4 regions of the Rummeliibacillus sp. GQ308 genome follow, and region 2 is predicted to be linked to each of the others. Evidence: riboswitches for the same ligand, from Rfam matches in the RefSeq annotation. Region 2 holds a riboswitch; each other region holds the start of a gene.
The links. Region 2 has a riboswitch for S-adenosylmethionine ahead of AC6CHJ_RS12075 (methionine ABC transporter ATP-binding protein). Riboswitches for the same ligand answer to the same signal wherever they lie in the genome.

Region 1 (4,078 bases), on a different contig from region 2:
GAAAATAAAAAAACTTTACCCCGAGCTAATGGGCGTAAGGCTAGTTGAAAGTAAGCCTGTTGAAAAGCAGCTCATTGTTTATCAGAAAAAGCGCAACGATAATCGGCAGACCTTAGCCTTGCTTGATCTTACAAAACGAGACTTGATTTGGGAGCAACTTTTAGATGCTCCACTTGAAAATGCCACCACTTCATTAGAAGTATTCGCTGACACAAAGTTTGTCTATGCTTGGACGGGACGTTATCAATATAAAATCAACAAAGAAACAGGGAAAGTAGTGTATCAGTATGATTATAAGCTTGGAAAATAATTAATAAACGAAACTACTAAAGTCTCTTTCTTGTACTTTGTTTACTATAAACTATCTATAAAAGCCGATGAAATTCTACTTAGCTGTAAAATTTCATCGGCTTTTAAATTGGAAAGAGTATTTTTCCTCTTTTATTTGTAAATTTCATATCCACTAGTAATCAAAAAAGAAAATAAACATAAACCTAAACAACCCAATGCAACACCCATAAAAATAAATGTTACTGGAAAATTTTTATTCATTGATCGGAAGAAATTAAATAAGGTAATGACTAAACAAATGATAAAGAAAGAAGTCCAATAAGGTAGCAAGGTACGAGTAGGACCTAAAATAAAAAAGTTAAGAAGAAATACAAAGCTTACAAGCAAAAAAACAGTCAGTATTTTTTTCATAGAATTACTCCTTTGTAAAATATGGGTAATAACATTTTATCAAAATTTTCTAAAATATATAATGTTTATTAGATAAATAATCATTGAAAATAGATAAAAATAATAAATATATAAACCTCGTTAATCTATGTTAATAATAAAAGAAACAGCAATAAGAAAAATAAAAATCTTTTAAAATATTATTTTATATTGACAATTCAAAAATGACCATGTATAGTAAAAATCAATCAAATAATCATTTTTCTTATCCAGAGAAGCGGAGGGACTGGCCCTGTGAAGCTTCGGCAACGGACATATGCACCGTGCCAATTCCAGCAAGCGATTAAGCTTGGAAGATAAGAACACGTATTTGTACATATGAAGCCATATGTCTTTGTGTCCTTCTTCTTCCATGGAGAAGGATTTTTTTATGGCAAAATTAATTTGAAAGGGGGAATTAAAAACACAGTTTAGCAGATGTACCACTTATACTTAATTAAATATTGCTCTTATCAAGAGAGGTGGAGGGACTGGCCCTTTGAAACCTCGGCAGCGGACATTTTTGCACCGTGCCAATTCCAGCAAGCGATTAAGCTTGGAAGATAAGAAGACGTTACCGTACATATGAAGTCATATGTCTTACTGTCCTTCTTCTTCCATGGAGAAGGACTTTTTTGTTGAAAAAATCGGAAGGAGATTGAACGGATGATAGAATTCCAAAATGTTTCTAAAGTGTATAACAGCGGAGGAAAGGAGATACGTGCATTAAATTCGATTAATTTAAAAGTTAATAAAGGTGAAATATTTGGCGTAGTCGGCTTCAGTGGTGCAGGAAAAAGCTCCTTAATTCGTTGTGTAAATTCACTAGAAAAACCTACTTCCGGAAAAGTCATAGTAGACGGTCATGACTTAACAACCATTAGCAAAAAGCGAATTCGCGAAGTAAAGAAAAGCATTGGTATGGTATTTCAACACTTTAATTTGCTCAATTCCAAAACAGTATATGCAAATGTAGCGATGCCGCTCATTTTAAGTAAAGTTCCTAAGGATCAAATCAAACAAAGGGTTTCAGAATTACTTGAATTCGTTGGTTTAGGTGACAAAGCTCAAGTCTATCCTGATCAACTATCCGGCGGCCAGAAACAACGCGTAGGCATAGCGCGCGCTTTAGCAACACAGCCTTCAATTCTACTTTGTGATGAAGCGACCTCTGCTCTAGATCCACAGACAACTGGTTCCATATTGGAACTCTTGAAGAAGATTAACAAAGAGTATGGGATTACGATTTTAATGATCACGCATGAAATGGCTGTCATTCGAGAAATATGCGACAGAGTGGCAGTGATGGAAGCGGGGAAAGTGATAGAAGAAGGAACAGTATTTGATATCTTTTCCGCGCCGAAAACTAACACTGCTCAAAACTTTGTTAGTACCGTAATGCATGATCAAATTCCACCATCAATACTCAATATGATGGAACGCAAGCAAGCACTAAATCATATTTTCCATATTACGTTTGTCGGCGAGTCTACAGGAAGTCCTTTTTTATCACAGTTATCTAAAATTCTCGATGTGGAAATCAATGTGCTATTCGGCAATATTACCGAACTGCAAGGTATTCCTTTTGGCAAACTGATTGTTGAAATCCAAGGAGCCGATACGGAAGTGAAACGAGCATTATCATATATGCAAGCTCAACAAATTCTTTACAAGGAAGTGGTAGCACATGCTAGTTAATTCTGAACAAATTATTGAAGCGCTAATTCAAACTATTCAAATGGTTGGTTTTTCATTTATCTTTTCAATCATTATCGGCCTTCCGCTAGGCATCCTGTTATTTGTCACTCGTAAAGGACAGATCATTGAGAACCTTCCAGTATTCACGGTTTTAAATGCAGTGATCAATGTTTTCCGATCTGTGCCCTTTATTATTTTGCTCGTAGCCATCATCCCAGTTACCCGGCTCATTGTCGGAACATCTATTGGAACATCTGCAGCTATTGTTCCACTAGTCTTCTACGCAGGCCCTTACATTGCTCGATTAGTTGAAAGCTCGCTACTAGAGGTTGATAAAGGTGTTTTAGAGGCGGCAGATGCTATGGGGGCTACTCCATTTCAGACAATTTTCAGGTTTTTACTGCCTGAGGCTCTTAGTTCACTTATTGTGAATTTTACCATCGCGACAATTGGTCTGATTGGAGCATCGGCTATGGCAGGAACCGTAGGCGGCGGTGGTATTGGCGACTTAGCCATAACGTTCGGCTATCAACGTTTTGATACGACCACCATGCTAATTACCGTAGCTATACTAATTGTTTTGGTTCAGGGGCTACAGTCATTTGGCAACATTTTATCGAAAAAAATAAGAAGAGGTTAATCTAAGGAGGCAATTAAAATGAAAAAATGTTTACTATCCATTCTGGTGCTGTCACTAGTTATTTTTACGGGAGCCTGTTCAAGCGAATCCAGCGGTAAGGAGGCAGATGGAAAATCAAAAACATATAAAATCGGCATTACGGGGACAGATACGCAAATTTGGGATTATGTAGCGAAAAAAGCAGCTAAAGAAGGAATCAAAATTAAGCTTGTATCTTTTAATGATTACGTACTTCCAAATACAGCGTTAGCAGATGGTGAGTTGGATGCCAATTCATTCCAAACTGTTGCTTATTTTGACCAATTTATTAAAGAACATAATCTTAAACTTGTTCCAATTGCTACAACATGTTTAGCACCTATGGCTGTTTACTCAAACAAATTGAAGGACATTAAAGATATCAAAAAAGGTGCAAAGATTGCTTTGCCAAATGATGTTTCAAATCAAGGGAGAGCCCTATTATTATTGCAGGAGGCTGGCCTTATAAAATTAGTAGATGGTTATGATGGCTTAGGCTCTATTAAAGATAGTGTCATTGAAAACCCTAAAAATATTGAACTTATTCCTACTGCTCCTGCTCAAATACCGAGAGCATTAGAAGATGTGGATGCAGGCGTTATTAATAACGGTATTGCCCGAGATGCAAGTCTTAATCCAATCAAAGATTCAATTTTCCATGAGAGCGAGACAGCAATTGATTATCTGAACATTATCGCAGTGAATGACAAAGATAAAAACAACAAAACCTTAAAACGAATTGCAGAGTTATACCAAGAGGAAGATACAGCGAAATTCATCAATAAAGAATATGGCGGCACACTGATCCCAACATTTGTACCATTAAAGAAAATAGGTTGGTAAAAAGATTGTTGCTAAAAGTTTAATAAATGAGGAGGAATTAATATGACACAAGTACTTACACATTTAAGTGAGGCAATAACAGCAAATGTTAATATTAGTCAAGGAAGGTATATTGAAATAAGCCACAGGATTCATAATAATCCAGAGATCGGAAATGAG
Region 2 (4,078 bases):
AAACGCGCGCTTGAATTGGCAATTGCTTATACAAATCAACGCCAACAATTTGGCACACCAATCTCTTCCTTTAACTTAACAAAAGAAAAATTATCGACAATGGCTTCAAGATTGTATGCATCAGAATCGCTAATTTACCGTACAGTTGGTTACTTTGAAGAACGCATGAGCCACTTAAGCCCTGAAGAGCAAAAAGACGGCAAAAAAGTAGCTGCAGCAATCGCAGAATATGCAATCGAATGTTCAATCAATAAAGTATTTGGTTCTGAAACATTAGATTATATCGCGGATGAAGCTGTACAATTGCATGGTGGTTATGGTTATATGCAAGAATACGAAGTAGAACGCATCTACCGTGACTCACGTATCAACCGTATCTTTGAAGGTACGAATGAGATTAACAGATTGATTGTACCAGGCACATTTGTGAAAAAAGCAATGAAAGGCGAACTACCTTTATTGCAACAAGCACAAAGCCTGCAAGCTGAATTGTTGTCAATGATGCCAGAAGAAATCGGTGATGAGCCATTAGCACAAGAAAAACACCTTGTAACAATGGCGAAGAAGATTGCTCTATTGGCTGCAGGTACAGCAGTACAACGCTTTGGTGCAAAATTAGAGCAAGAACAAGAAGTCCTTGTGAATATTGCCAATATCGCGAACCAGCTATTTGCAATGGAATCTGTTGTATTACGTTCTGAAAAAGCGCTTAACCGTGATGGGTTTGATAAAGCGGCACAAAAAGTTTTGTATACAGAAATCTTCTGCCAAGAAGCATTTGCTGAAATTGAAAAAGAAGCAAAAGAAACTATTTTGGCATCAGTGGAAGGTGATGAATCACGCATGCTATTATCTGCATTGCGCAAATTGACTCGCTATACACCTTACAACCTGATTTCTAAAAAACGCCATGCATCTGTTAAATTAATCTCAGCTGAAAAATATACAGTCTAATCGTAAGTAAATAAACCTTTGGAATCCGGTCATACTAATCATGTGGCCGGATTCCTTGCGTATAAATAAGTGTCGCTCTACAATAGTAGGAGTATTTGTAGAGGAAAGAAGGAATGTTTATGCCAATCAATTTAATACAATATCCTAACTGTACAACCTGCAAAAAAGCGAAAGCTTGGCTGCTGAATCACAATATTCCATTTACGGAGCGTCACATTGTTGAAAGTACGCCTTCTGCGGAAGAAATTAAATCGTTTTGGAAGCTTAGTGGCTTGCCGCTGAAAAAGTTCTTTAACACCTCTGGGAAGAAATATCGTGAACTTGAGCTGAAAGATCGTCTAAAGGATATGAGCGAGGAAGATCAGCTTGCATTGCTTGCGTCAGACGGTATGCTTCTAAAGAGACCTATCGTTACAGATGGTCAAAAAATCACCTTAGGTTTTAAAGAAGAAGATTTTGAAAATACATGGAAGTAGCTTATAGAATTGCTTGTTTTTAGATAAGGATTATGTCAAAATTAATATGAATATAAATACATATTTGGAGGGGTAGAAATGAGTAATATTCCAGCAAGTTTGCGTTATTCAGAAGAGCATGAATGGGTGAAAACAGAAGACGGTAAAGTACGCATCGGCATTACAGAGTTCGCACAATCTGAACTTGGCGATATCGTATTCGTAGAACTTCCAGAAGTAGGCGACGAAATCGTAGCAGACGAACCATTCGGTAGTGTTGAATCTGTTAAAACAGTTTCAGAATTATACGCGCCAATCTCAGGTAAAGTAGTTGAAATCAATGGAGAGTTAGAAGACAGCCCTGAATTCGTTAACGAATCACCATATGAAAAAGCATGGATGGTTGTTGTAGAACCTTCAGATTCATCTCAAATCGATGCGCTATTATCTGCTGAACAATACGGCGAATTAATCGAAGAATAATCTTATTCAAGCGCCTCACTATTCTGTGTTGGCGCTTTTTATATCAACTGAGAGTATCGTCTGACTATCCAATGAGGAGGTGCGGGCATTGCCTGATAAAGTGCTTATAGTAGAGGGAAGGCAGGATAAGCTTCAAATAGCACCTCTATTGACAGAAAGCATTCCAATTATATGCACCAATGGAACGATTAGCGCAAGCAAGCTAGAAGAGTTGCTAACCCCTTACGAACAATATGATTTATACACATTATTCGATGAAGATTACTCAGGCGACCGCTTGCGGGCACTGATGAAAAAAGAGTATCCAGAGGCATATCATTTGCGTACACTCTCCTTATATAGACAGGTAGAAACGACTCCAAGAAAATATTTGGCAAGGGTCTTATTAGCAGCAGATTTCGAAATTGACCCTGCTTATTTTATAGAATAGGGATGATCCAATCGATGCAAGAATGGTCAATTGAAGAATGGGAAAACACGAAAAAAAGCGGCCAATTGTGCGCTTTTTATCTCTATACGCCCATGTGTGGTACATGCATGGTTGCCTCTAAAATGATGGAGGTCATCCAACAAACATTCCCACAAATCCCAATGGGCAAAATCAATTTGAATTATGCCGAAGAACTGGCATATGAATATCAGGTGGAAAGTGTTCCTTGCCTGTTAATCGCTGAAGATGGCGAAGTGCATGACAAAATATACGCTTTTCAGTCTGTGTCATATTTGTTTGAAAAGTTTCAAAAAAAGGATTGACGAACAAAATTCAGCATGGTAAAGTAACTAGCATAACCTAATTAAATATTGCGTTGCTCTTATTAAGAGAGGTGGAGGGAAGTGCCCTATGAAGCCCGGCAACCGTCACAGTTTGTGATATGGTGCCAATTCACGCAAAGTGTAAACTTTGGAAGATGAGAGAACGGTTTTCGTATAAATACAATACGTAAGGCCTTTCTGTTTATCTTTAACAGAAAGGCCTTATTTTTTTTGATGAAAGGGGTTTGGCTATGATTCTCTTAAAGAATGTACTAAAAAAATATAAAACAGCAAGTGGATCCCTTACAGCTGTCCAAGATGCCAATTTGACGATCAGAAAAGGTGAAATATTTGGAATTATCGGTTACAGCGGTGCTGGTAAGAGTACAATGATTCGTTTGTTAAACGGGTTGGAAAAACCGACTTCAGGCACCGTACAAGTGAGCGGGTACGATATATCCACCATTAAGGGAAAAGAGCTGAGACAGGCAAGACAGAAGATCAGCATGATATTCCAGCATTTCAACCTGCTATGGTCGCGGACTGTGGAAGAAAATATCGCCTTTCCTCTTGAAATAGCGGGCGTTGGAAAAGAGGCACGCCAAAAGCGAGTAAGCGAATTAGTTGAAATGGTTGGCTTAAAGGGAAGAGAGAAAGCCTATCCATCCCAATTGTCAGGTGGGCAAAAACAGCGCGTAGGAATTGCAAGGGCATTAGCCAATAATCCAGAAGTGTTGCTTTGTGACGAAGCAACCTCAGCGCTCGATCCGGAAACAACAGATGCTATCCTAGATTTGCTTTTAGACATTAATGAAAAGCTGGGCATTACAGTTGTGCTTATCACACACGAAATGCATGTTATACGCAAAATCTGTCATCGAGTGGCCGTGATGGAGGCTGGGCAAATCGTTGAGCAAGGCAATGTTCTAGAGGTGTTCCAATCGCCAAAAGCAGAAATTACAAAAAAATTCGTTTCTCAGGTAACAGAATCAGCAGAACATAAAGAATCGATTTCGCAAATGTTGGATGATCCAAACAGCCAATTAATTCAGCTGACATTTGTCGGCAAGAAAGCTGAGCAGCCAGTGATTTCGCATTTGATTCGCACATTCGATGTGGATGTAAATATTGTGCACGGAAATATTTCCGCTACCAAAAGCGGTCCATACGGCACACTGATCGTTCGCATTGCAGGCAATGAAGAAAATATAAATAAAGCCATTCAATACTTAGATGGGGAAGACGTTAAATCGGAGGTGATCCAACATGCTAACTAAGTTATTTCCAAATGTGGATTGGCTAGCAATGTGGGAAGCAACACAGGAAACTATTTATATGACAGTAGTCTCAACTGTGTTCACCTTTGTCATAGGGCTTCTATTAGGGATTATCCTATTTTTGAGCAGTCCCAATCAATTATGGGCAAATAAGCT
Region 3 (4,078 bases), on a different contig from region 2:
ATAGACCAAAGAATGGATCTTGCTCTGTGAATACATTGTCTAGCTTGCCGTCGATTGCAGCGCGAACCATTGTACGAGTATAAGAAAGTTTCATACGGCTGCCTTCACCATAGCTGCCGCCAGTCCAGCCTGTATTAACTAAGAATACATTAGCTTCATGAGCATCGATTTTCTCACCCAACATTTCTGCGTATACAGAAGCATGTAGTGGGAAGAATGGAGCGCCAAAGCATGTAGAGAATACTGGTTCTGGTTCTACGACACCGCGTTCTGTTCCAGGAATTTTGGAAGTGAAGCCAGATAAGAAATGATACATCGCTTGCTCTTTCGTTAATTTACTGATTGGAGGCAATACGCCAAACGCATCAGCTGTTAAGAAAATAATTGTTTTAGGGTGACCACCAACAGATGGACTTGCAATATTTTCGATATTTTGGATTGGGTATGCAGCACGTGTATTTTGAGTTAATGTAGTATCATCATAGTCAGGTATGCGTGTTTCTGGATCGATTGTTACATTCTCAAGCACTGTGCCAAATTTGATAGCATTATAGATTTCTGGTTCTTTTTCAGCAGAAAGGTTGACTGTTTTCGCGTAGCAGCCTCCTTCTATATTGAATACTCCATTGTCTGACCAGCCGTGCTCATCATCACCAATTAATTTGCGATTGCTGTCAGCAGATAAAGTCGTTTTACCTGTACCGGATAGGCCGAAGAATAATGCTACATCGCCTGATTCACCAACATTTGCAGAGCAGTGCATAGACAGAATACCTTGTTGTGGTAATAGGTAATTCATAATGCCGAAGATTGATTTTTTCATTTCGCCAGCATATTCTGTGCCGCCGATTAAAATAATGCGTTTTTCTAGAGATACGAGAATGAATGTTTCAGAAGATGTTCCGTCTACTGCTGGATCAGCTTTAAAGGTAGGAGCAGAAACAATAGTGAAATCTGCTTCATGTTCTTCTAATTCTTCAGCTGTAGGGCGGATGAATAATTGATGTGCAAATAAATTATGCCATGCGAATTCGTTCACAACACGAATGCCAAGACGGGATGAAGGGTCAGCACCCGCAAATCCTTTGAAAACAAAAATTTCTTCTTTTTCTTTTAAATAGTCTACTACTTTCGTATATAATGAATCGAAAACTTCTGAAGAAATAGGTTGATTGATTTTACCCCAATCAATTTTGTCTTTAGAGGATTCTTCTTCTACCATAAATTTATCTTTAGGAGAACGTCCTGTATATTTGCCAGTTACTGCGCGAACAGCACCATCTACCGTTAAGATTGCTTCTCCACGTGAAGTTGCTTTTTCCACTAATTGTGGAACTGAAAGCTGTTCTAAAATATTGCGCCCTTGTAATAAATCATTCAGTTCATTCGCAATTTCTACTGAATTCATCTGTGTACGTACCATCCTTTTTATATTATTACCCTTGCTAAGTGGGTGAGTATTAATCATTTCGAGAATTAGTATAACACATTAAGCGTATTAGTCTATACTAATAACTCGTTATTTTTTAAAAGTTTTCTATATAAATTAATTCATTAATTTACTTTACGAAAACGCTTAACTACATCACACAACAAAATTCATCAAAAATCAACTTTTTTCTTTATTTTTTATCGAAAATTTGACTTTCTTGTTCAATTCGCTTACTATATGCTATAGAACGGATACTCTTATCCCGAGCTGGTGGAGGGTCAGGCCCTAAGAAACCCGGCAACCTGCATTTTATCAAGTGGTAAATGCGCTGGTGCTAATCTGATGCAAGGAATATTCCTTGAACGATAAGAGTGAAAGGTGCTTACGAAACATATCCTTTCCTCATTGTGCGAATGAGCGAAAGGTTTTTTTGTGTAAAAATTGAGGCAAATTGATTTTGTTTCATATTAATATATAGCATGTATGTAAGGGCACTTTCTATATCCTCGTGTTTAAAAAGCAGCTAAAGCTTGGCGTTTAATCCATTTAAACGGACATGGGTAATGAGTACCGTATCACTTTCGAGAGGATCTCGTTGATTTAGGAGGAAACCAACCAAATGACTAACAGAAGATTATTTACTTCAGAAAGCGTAACAGAAGGACATCCAGATAAAATTTGTGACCAAATTTCGGATGCCATTTTAGATGCCATTATTGCAAAAGACCCGAATGCGCGAGTTGCATGTGAAACAACTGTCACAACAGGCCTTGTCCTTGTTGCAGGAGAAGTGACGACCTCAACATACGTTGACATCAAAGGAATTGTAAGAGATACAGTAGCTGAAATTGGTTACACACGCGGTAAATACGGTTTCGATGCAGAAAACCTAGCAGTACTTGTAGCAATTGGCGAACAATCACCTGATATTGCACAAGGTGTAGACCAAGCACTGGAAGCTCGTGAAGGAAAAATGTCAGATGCAGATATCGAAGCAATTGGTGCAGGGGACCAAGGGTTGATGTTCGGCTATGCTTGCAATGAAACACCTGAGTTAATGCCGCTTCCAATCAGCTTAGCGCACAAATTGGCACGTCGTTTAACAGAGGTTCGCAAGACAGGTCAACTTGCATACTTGCGTCCGGATGGAAAAACACAAGTAACAATTGAGTATGATGAAAACAACCATCCAGTACGTGTGGATACAATTGTTATCTCAACTCAACATGATGAAGATGTAACATTAGAACAAATTCAACAAGATCTTAAATCAACAGTAATCAATAATGTAGTGCCAGCTGAATTACTGGATGAAAACACAAAATACTTCATTAACCCAACAGGCCGCTTTGTAATAGGTGGACCAAAAGGGGATGCAGGTCTTACAGGACGCAAAATCATCGTTGACACATACGGTGGATATGCGCGTCATGGCGGCGGTGCATTCTCAGGGAAAGATGCAACAAAAGTGGACCGATCTGGAGCATATGCAGCACGTTATGTAGCTAAAAATATTGTAGCTGCAGGCTTAGCAGAGCGCGCAGAAGTTCAATTAGCATATGCGATCGGTGTAGCTCAGCCAGTTTCTATCTCTGTAGACACATTTGGTACAGGAAAGGTCACAGAAAGCGAATTAGTAGAAGCCGTGCGTGAGACATTTGATTTGCGTCCTGCAGGCATTATTAAAATGCTTGATCTTCGCCGTCCAATCTATAAACAAACAGCGGCTTATGGGCACTTCGGTCGTGTTGATTTAAATGTACCTTGGGAAAATACAGATAAAGCTGAAGAATTGAAAGCTAAGTTTAAATAAATTGAATTTCATGCTATGGAGGTTTTTCCTCCTTGAAGCGATAAGCTGATTCTTATGAGAACCCTGTCACATTTGTGATAGGGTTTTTGGTTTTTATTCTCCATTATTCTTAATAGGGTGTGAACAAACCATTCTTTAAAAATAAAATGAAGACAAAATAAAAACCGTGCACACAGAGATGAATATAATTTCGGTTCATAACCTTTTCTCTCTTTGAATAAGTTAATAAGAAGTTCAAGGAGGAGAGATGGTTGAAAAAAAATGAATTCTTTTTTCTCACATGGGCTGCTTTTTTAACCGGCTTTGGTTTTGTCTTAGTTGCGATTTGGAATACAGATTGGCAACTTGTTGAGCGAGGATTCTATACTATTTTGTTGGGGTGGATTACTTTTTCTGCTTTTTCACTTGTAAAGACAATTCGCGATCGGCACGACGGAATTAAAGTAACAAATGAATATTTGCTCCTTTGTTATTTATCAACGATTGCTTCATTTGGAATAGGGATGATAAGTGTTTGGAATACAGAATGGGAGCTTGTCGAAAAGGGATACTATTGGTTAGGGATCATATTTGTCTTATACACCTCTTTCGCGCTATCAAAGGAAATTCGTGACAGACAATATGGTAAGTCACTCAAAGGCAACATCAATGGAGAGGAACAAGAAGAATAAAAGTAAAGAGATGGCCTCCCTTTTGAGAGAAGCCATCTTTTTATTATCTTTCTGAATTTTGTTGGACAGATTTATAGAATTGGCCCTTTTCATGATATTCGTTGATAATGCGGACCATGTCTTTTTTATCTTCATCAGTTAATTCCCGTACAACTTTAGCTG
Region 4 (4,078 bases), on a different contig from region 2:
GGAACTCATTAAAAGATAGCTAGCACTTGTCGATTGGAGCATATTCAATGATTTTTGAATTTGTTCTCTCGAAATTCGATCGCTGTTTAAAAGCAAGATAGAACTTTGCGTAAGCGAACCACCAGTTTTATGCATACTCATTGTGACCAAGTCTGCTCCTGCTTGGATGGGGTCGGGCAAAGAGTCAACAAATGATAAATGCGTTCCATGGGCGCTATCCACAATCACTGCTATATTTTGTTTATGTGCAAGTGTGCAAATTTTCTCCAAATCATTCATCGTCCCAAAATAAGTTGGATACGTAACGAGCAAAGCTTTTGCGTTTGGATGTAATGTTAATGCCTTTTCAATCGTTCTTACAGAGACACCATGGGAAATTCCAAAGTGTTGATCCACTTCAGGCTCTAAAAATACTGGACAGGCGCCGCTCAAAATTATGCCATTCATTACTGATTTATGACAGTTTCTTGGAACCAGTATATGATCCCCTGGCTTACACGCCGATAGAATCATAGCTAAGATACCAATCGATGTTCCATTGACTAAAAAATACGCCGCTTTTGCCCTAAAAGCTTCTGCTGCTAACTGTTGTGCCTCTTGAATGACTGATGACGGATGGCTTAATAAATCCAATTCTTTCATCGAATTGACATCCATTTTCATCGTAAAGTCACTAAAGACATCGTTTAATGGGCTTTTTAAAGCTCCCATTTTATGCCCCGGCACATCAAAAGGGGTTGTATTTTTCTTTGCATAGTTAACGAGCGCTTCAAACAACGGCATTCTTTCTTGGGAACAAATATCATATTTTTCGTTAAGGATTTCTTGCAGCACTTGTGCCATTAACGAGTTGCTCCTGCTAAATCGCCTGCAACGGCTTCCCTTAAAGCACTTACTTTATCAAGCTGTTCCCATGGCAAATTTAAATCATGTCGCCCAAAGTGTCCATATGCTGCTACCTGTTTGAACTGAGGATTCCGAAGATTAAGCATATTGATAATTCCTCCAGGTGTTAAATCGAATGTCTTGCGAATAGCTTGCAGTAGTTGATCTTTGTCTACGGTTTCTGTTCCGAAGGTATCAATTGCGATACTTATTGGCTCACTAACCCCTATTGCATAAGAAAGTTGGATTTCACAACGTTTGGCAAATTTAGCAGCTACAATATTTTTAGCAACATAACGAGCTGCATAAGCTGCTGAGCGGTCTACTTTTGTACAATCTTTCCCTGAAAATGCGCCGCCTCCGTGTTTTGCTGCTCCTCCATAAGTATCAACAATAATCTTACGGCCGGTAAGACCTGCATCGCCATGTGGACCTCCAATAACGAAACGTCCTGTTGGATTAATTAATGTATTTATATCTTCATTCATTCCAAATGTGCGAATTGTTTCTTGTACAATCTGTTCGTTTATATAATTCTTGAATTCAGCCATATTTACATCTTCATCATGCTGAATAGAGAGTAATATTGTTTCTATTCTTGGTTTAGTCGGATTTGTATAGTCGATCGTCACTTGAGATTTCATATCTGGGCGTGCCCATTTAAAGTCTCCAATTTTTCTTAAGAAAGAAGCTTTTTTCATCAAGGTATGAGCGATTTCAATTGCAAGCGGCATATATGTTTCTGTTTCATCCGTTGCATAACCAAACATAATCCCTTGGTCTCCTGCTCCAATCTCCTTTAGATCACTTGAAGAATCGACACCCATTGCAATATCTGGTGATTGTGTATGAACAAGTACTTGAATGTTGCAAGTATGTCCGTCAATACCGAATTGTGCATCACTGTAACCAATCTCAAGTAATGTGTCACGAGCAATTCTCTCAATATCTAATATGGCAGAAGTTGTGATTTCTCCCCCGATAATAACCATATTTGTTGTCGTAAACACTTCACATGCAACTCTTGAAAATGGATCTTGAGCTAAAGCTGCATCTAATACAGCATCCGAGATTTGGTCTGCGATTTTATCGGGATGTCCTTCTGACACCGATTCCGAAGTAAATAAAATTTTTTCAGTCAATATAATCCTCTCCTACTAAAAAATGTAAATATTAGCATACAAAAAAGCTCTCCAACCATTAGAAGGAAAGCTTCGATTAATATCAACTGCTTATCCTCTTATCGTTCACAAAACTTTGTACATTTTGTGCTCAGGTTGAGCCCCATGAACTGATAAATATCAGTTTGGTTTGCCACCGTATCTTAGACCCCTCGTCTCAACGGTTTTTAATAAGAGCAACTTTATTTTGCTAAGGCTTATAGTAATTGAATTTTTTTTGACTGTCAATCTATTTTTAAAACTTTTTTTATTTTGTTGAATTAAAAATCTACTAAAAAAGCCCTCATTAATGATAAATAAAACCCCAAAACTCTTTTAACACTTAGAGTTTTGGGGTTCTCACGATAGAAAATTAGCGGTTCGGTACTCGAAGGACACGCATGGCATTTAACACAGCTAGCAATGTAACCCCAACGTCAGAGAATACTGCTTCCCACATAGTGGCAATGCCAAAGGCACCTAATAGCAGGAATATACCTTTCACACCTAATGCAAAGAGAATATTTTGCCACACAATCACTCGTGTCCGTTTTGCAATACCTATAGCTGCTGGTATCTTAGAAGGTTCATCGGTCATTATAACGATATCTGCTGCTTCAATCGCTGCATCTGATCCTAATCCTCCCATTGCCATTCCGACATCAGCACGAGCTAATACAGGTGTATCATTGATACCATCCCCAACAAAAATTAACTTTTCTTTAGGATTTTTCTGAGCATCAATTTTTTCGATTTCTTCTACTTTGTGTTGCGGCAATAATTCAGCATGCACCTCATCAAGCCCAAGTTTCTCGCCCACAGATTTCGCTACAGATGCTGCATCACCAGTCAGCATGATGGTCTTTTTTATGCCTAGTTCTTTTAAAGAACGAACTGCTTGAACAGAATCTTCTTTTAGTTCATCTGCTATAACAATATACCCAGCATAATTACGATTTAGGGCAATATGAACAATCGTTCCAATCTCACTAGGTTCCTTGAATGCTATGTTTTCTTTGTTCATGAGTTTTGCATTTCCAGCTAAAATTTCTTTCCCATCAACTGTTACAGCAGTACCGTGGCCTGAAATTTCATTGTACTCTTGTATCTTGTCAACGCTAAATTCTTTCCCATATGCATTTCGTATTGACTGTGCGATTGGGTGATTGGAATGAGTTTCAGCAAAAGCAGCATATTCCAATAGGTCTTCTTTCGAAATATTACCAGATGGGCAAATGGTCGTGACTTCAAATACGCCTTTGGTTAAGGTACCCGTCTTGTCCAACACAACATACTTCACATTATTTAAAGCTTCTAAATAGTTGCTTCCTTTGACCAAGATACCCATCTTAGATGCTGCTCCTATTCCCCCAAAGAATCCTAATGGAATAGAAACCACCAACGCACAAGGACAAGAGATAACTAAGAATACCAGCGCCCGATAAATCCAATCTGAAAAAGTTGCGCCATTTAACAATAGCGGTGGTATGAAAGCTAATGCAGCAGCTACAATAACGACAACCGGTGTGTAATAACGAGCAAATTTCGTAATAAAATTTTCGGTTGGTGCTTTTCGGCTGCTAGCATTTTGTACGAGATCTAGTATTTTAGAAACTGTCGACTCTCCAAATACCTTTGTTACCTCTACACTCAATAGCCCACTTTTATTGATAAACCCACTTAGTACATCAGAACCAGACTGCACCTCTCTTGGAACTGATTCACCTGTTAGCGCAGATGTGTCTACCATGGAGTTTCCTTCTATGACCTTTCCATCTAATGGAACCTTTTCGCCTGGTTTAATGACAATGATATCCCCAATCTTTACTTCATCAGGCGAAACTCTTTTTATTTCATTTCCGACTTTTATGTTGGCATAGTCTGGTCTGATATCCATCAAATCCCCAATGGATTTGCGAGAACGGTTTACAGCAATGCCTTGGAATAATTCACCCACTTGGTAGAACAGCATAACAGCAACACCTTCTGGATATTGCTTGATTGCAAACGCGCCAATAGTTGCAAGAGCCATA

Region 1: another riboswitch for S-adenosylmethionine. It lies ahead of AC6CHJ_RS07300 (methionine ABC transporter ATP-binding protein); the one in region 2 lies ahead of AC6CHJ_RS12075 (methionine ABC transporter ATP-binding protein).
Region 3: another riboswitch for S-adenosylmethionine. It lies ahead of metK (methionine adenosyltransferase); the one in region 2 lies ahead of AC6CHJ_RS12075 (methionine ABC transporter ATP-binding protein).
Region 4: another riboswitch for S-adenosylmethionine. It lies ahead of metK (methionine adenosyltransferase); the one in region 2 lies ahead of AC6CHJ_RS12075 (methionine ABC transporter ATP-binding protein).

Annotation. Positions count from the first base shown of each region.
Region 1 is NZ_JCAXDQ010000001.1:1,475,257-1,479,334, forward strand. It holds gene AC6CHJ_RS07290 (PA2928 family protein) at 1-310, shown strand, start outside; gene AC6CHJ_RS07295 (hypothetical protein) at 442-702, opposite strand; SAM riboswitch class I at 944-1,044, shown strand; SAM riboswitch class I at 1,188-1,290, shown strand; gene AC6CHJ_RS07300 (methionine ABC transporter ATP-binding protein) at 1,387-2,418, shown strand; gene AC6CHJ_RS07305 (methionine ABC transporter permease) at 2,408-3,058, shown strand; gene AC6CHJ_RS07310 (MetQ/NlpA family ABC transporter substrate-binding protein) at 3,077-3,919, shown strand; gene AC6CHJ_RS07315 (M20 family metallopeptidase) at 3,962-4,078, shown strand, end outside.
Region 2 is NZ_JCAXDQ010000002.1:178,965-183,042, forward strand. It holds gene AC6CHJ_RS12050 (acyl-CoA dehydrogenase FadE) at 1-954, shown strand, start outside; gene AC6CHJ_RS12055 (arsenate reductase family protein) at 1,074-1,430, shown strand; gene gcvH (glycine cleavage system protein GcvH) at 1,509-1,892, shown strand; gene AC6CHJ_RS12065 (toprim domain-containing protein) at 1,981-2,322, shown strand; gene AC6CHJ_RS12070 (thioredoxin family protein) at 2,337-2,645, shown strand; SAM riboswitch class I at 2,702-2,807, shown strand; gene AC6CHJ_RS12075 (methionine ABC transporter ATP-binding protein) at 2,897-3,922, shown strand; gene AC6CHJ_RS12080 (methionine ABC transporter permease) at 3,912-4,078, shown strand, end outside.
Region 3 is NZ_JCAXDQ010000001.1:2,181,498-2,185,575, reverse strand. It holds gene pckA (phosphoenolpyruvate carboxykinase (ATP)) at 1-1,408, opposite strand, end outside; SAM riboswitch class I at 1,687-1,804, shown strand; gene metK (methionine adenosyltransferase) at 2,052-3,245, shown strand; gene AC6CHJ_RS10925 (YiaA/YiaB family inner membrane protein) at 3,497-3,916, shown strand; gene AC6CHJ_RS10920 (gamma carbonic anhydrase) at 3,960-4,078, opposite strand, start outside.
Region 4 is NZ_JCAXDQ010000001.1:1,439,273-1,443,350, reverse strand. It holds gene AC6CHJ_RS07125 (aminotransferase class I/II-fold pyridoxal phosphate-dependent enzyme) at 1-843, opposite strand, end outside; gene metK (methionine adenosyltransferase) at 843-2,030, opposite strand; SAM riboswitch class I at 2,123-2,243, opposite strand; gene AC6CHJ_RS07115 (heavy metal translocating P-type ATPase) at 2,419-4,078, opposite strand, start outside.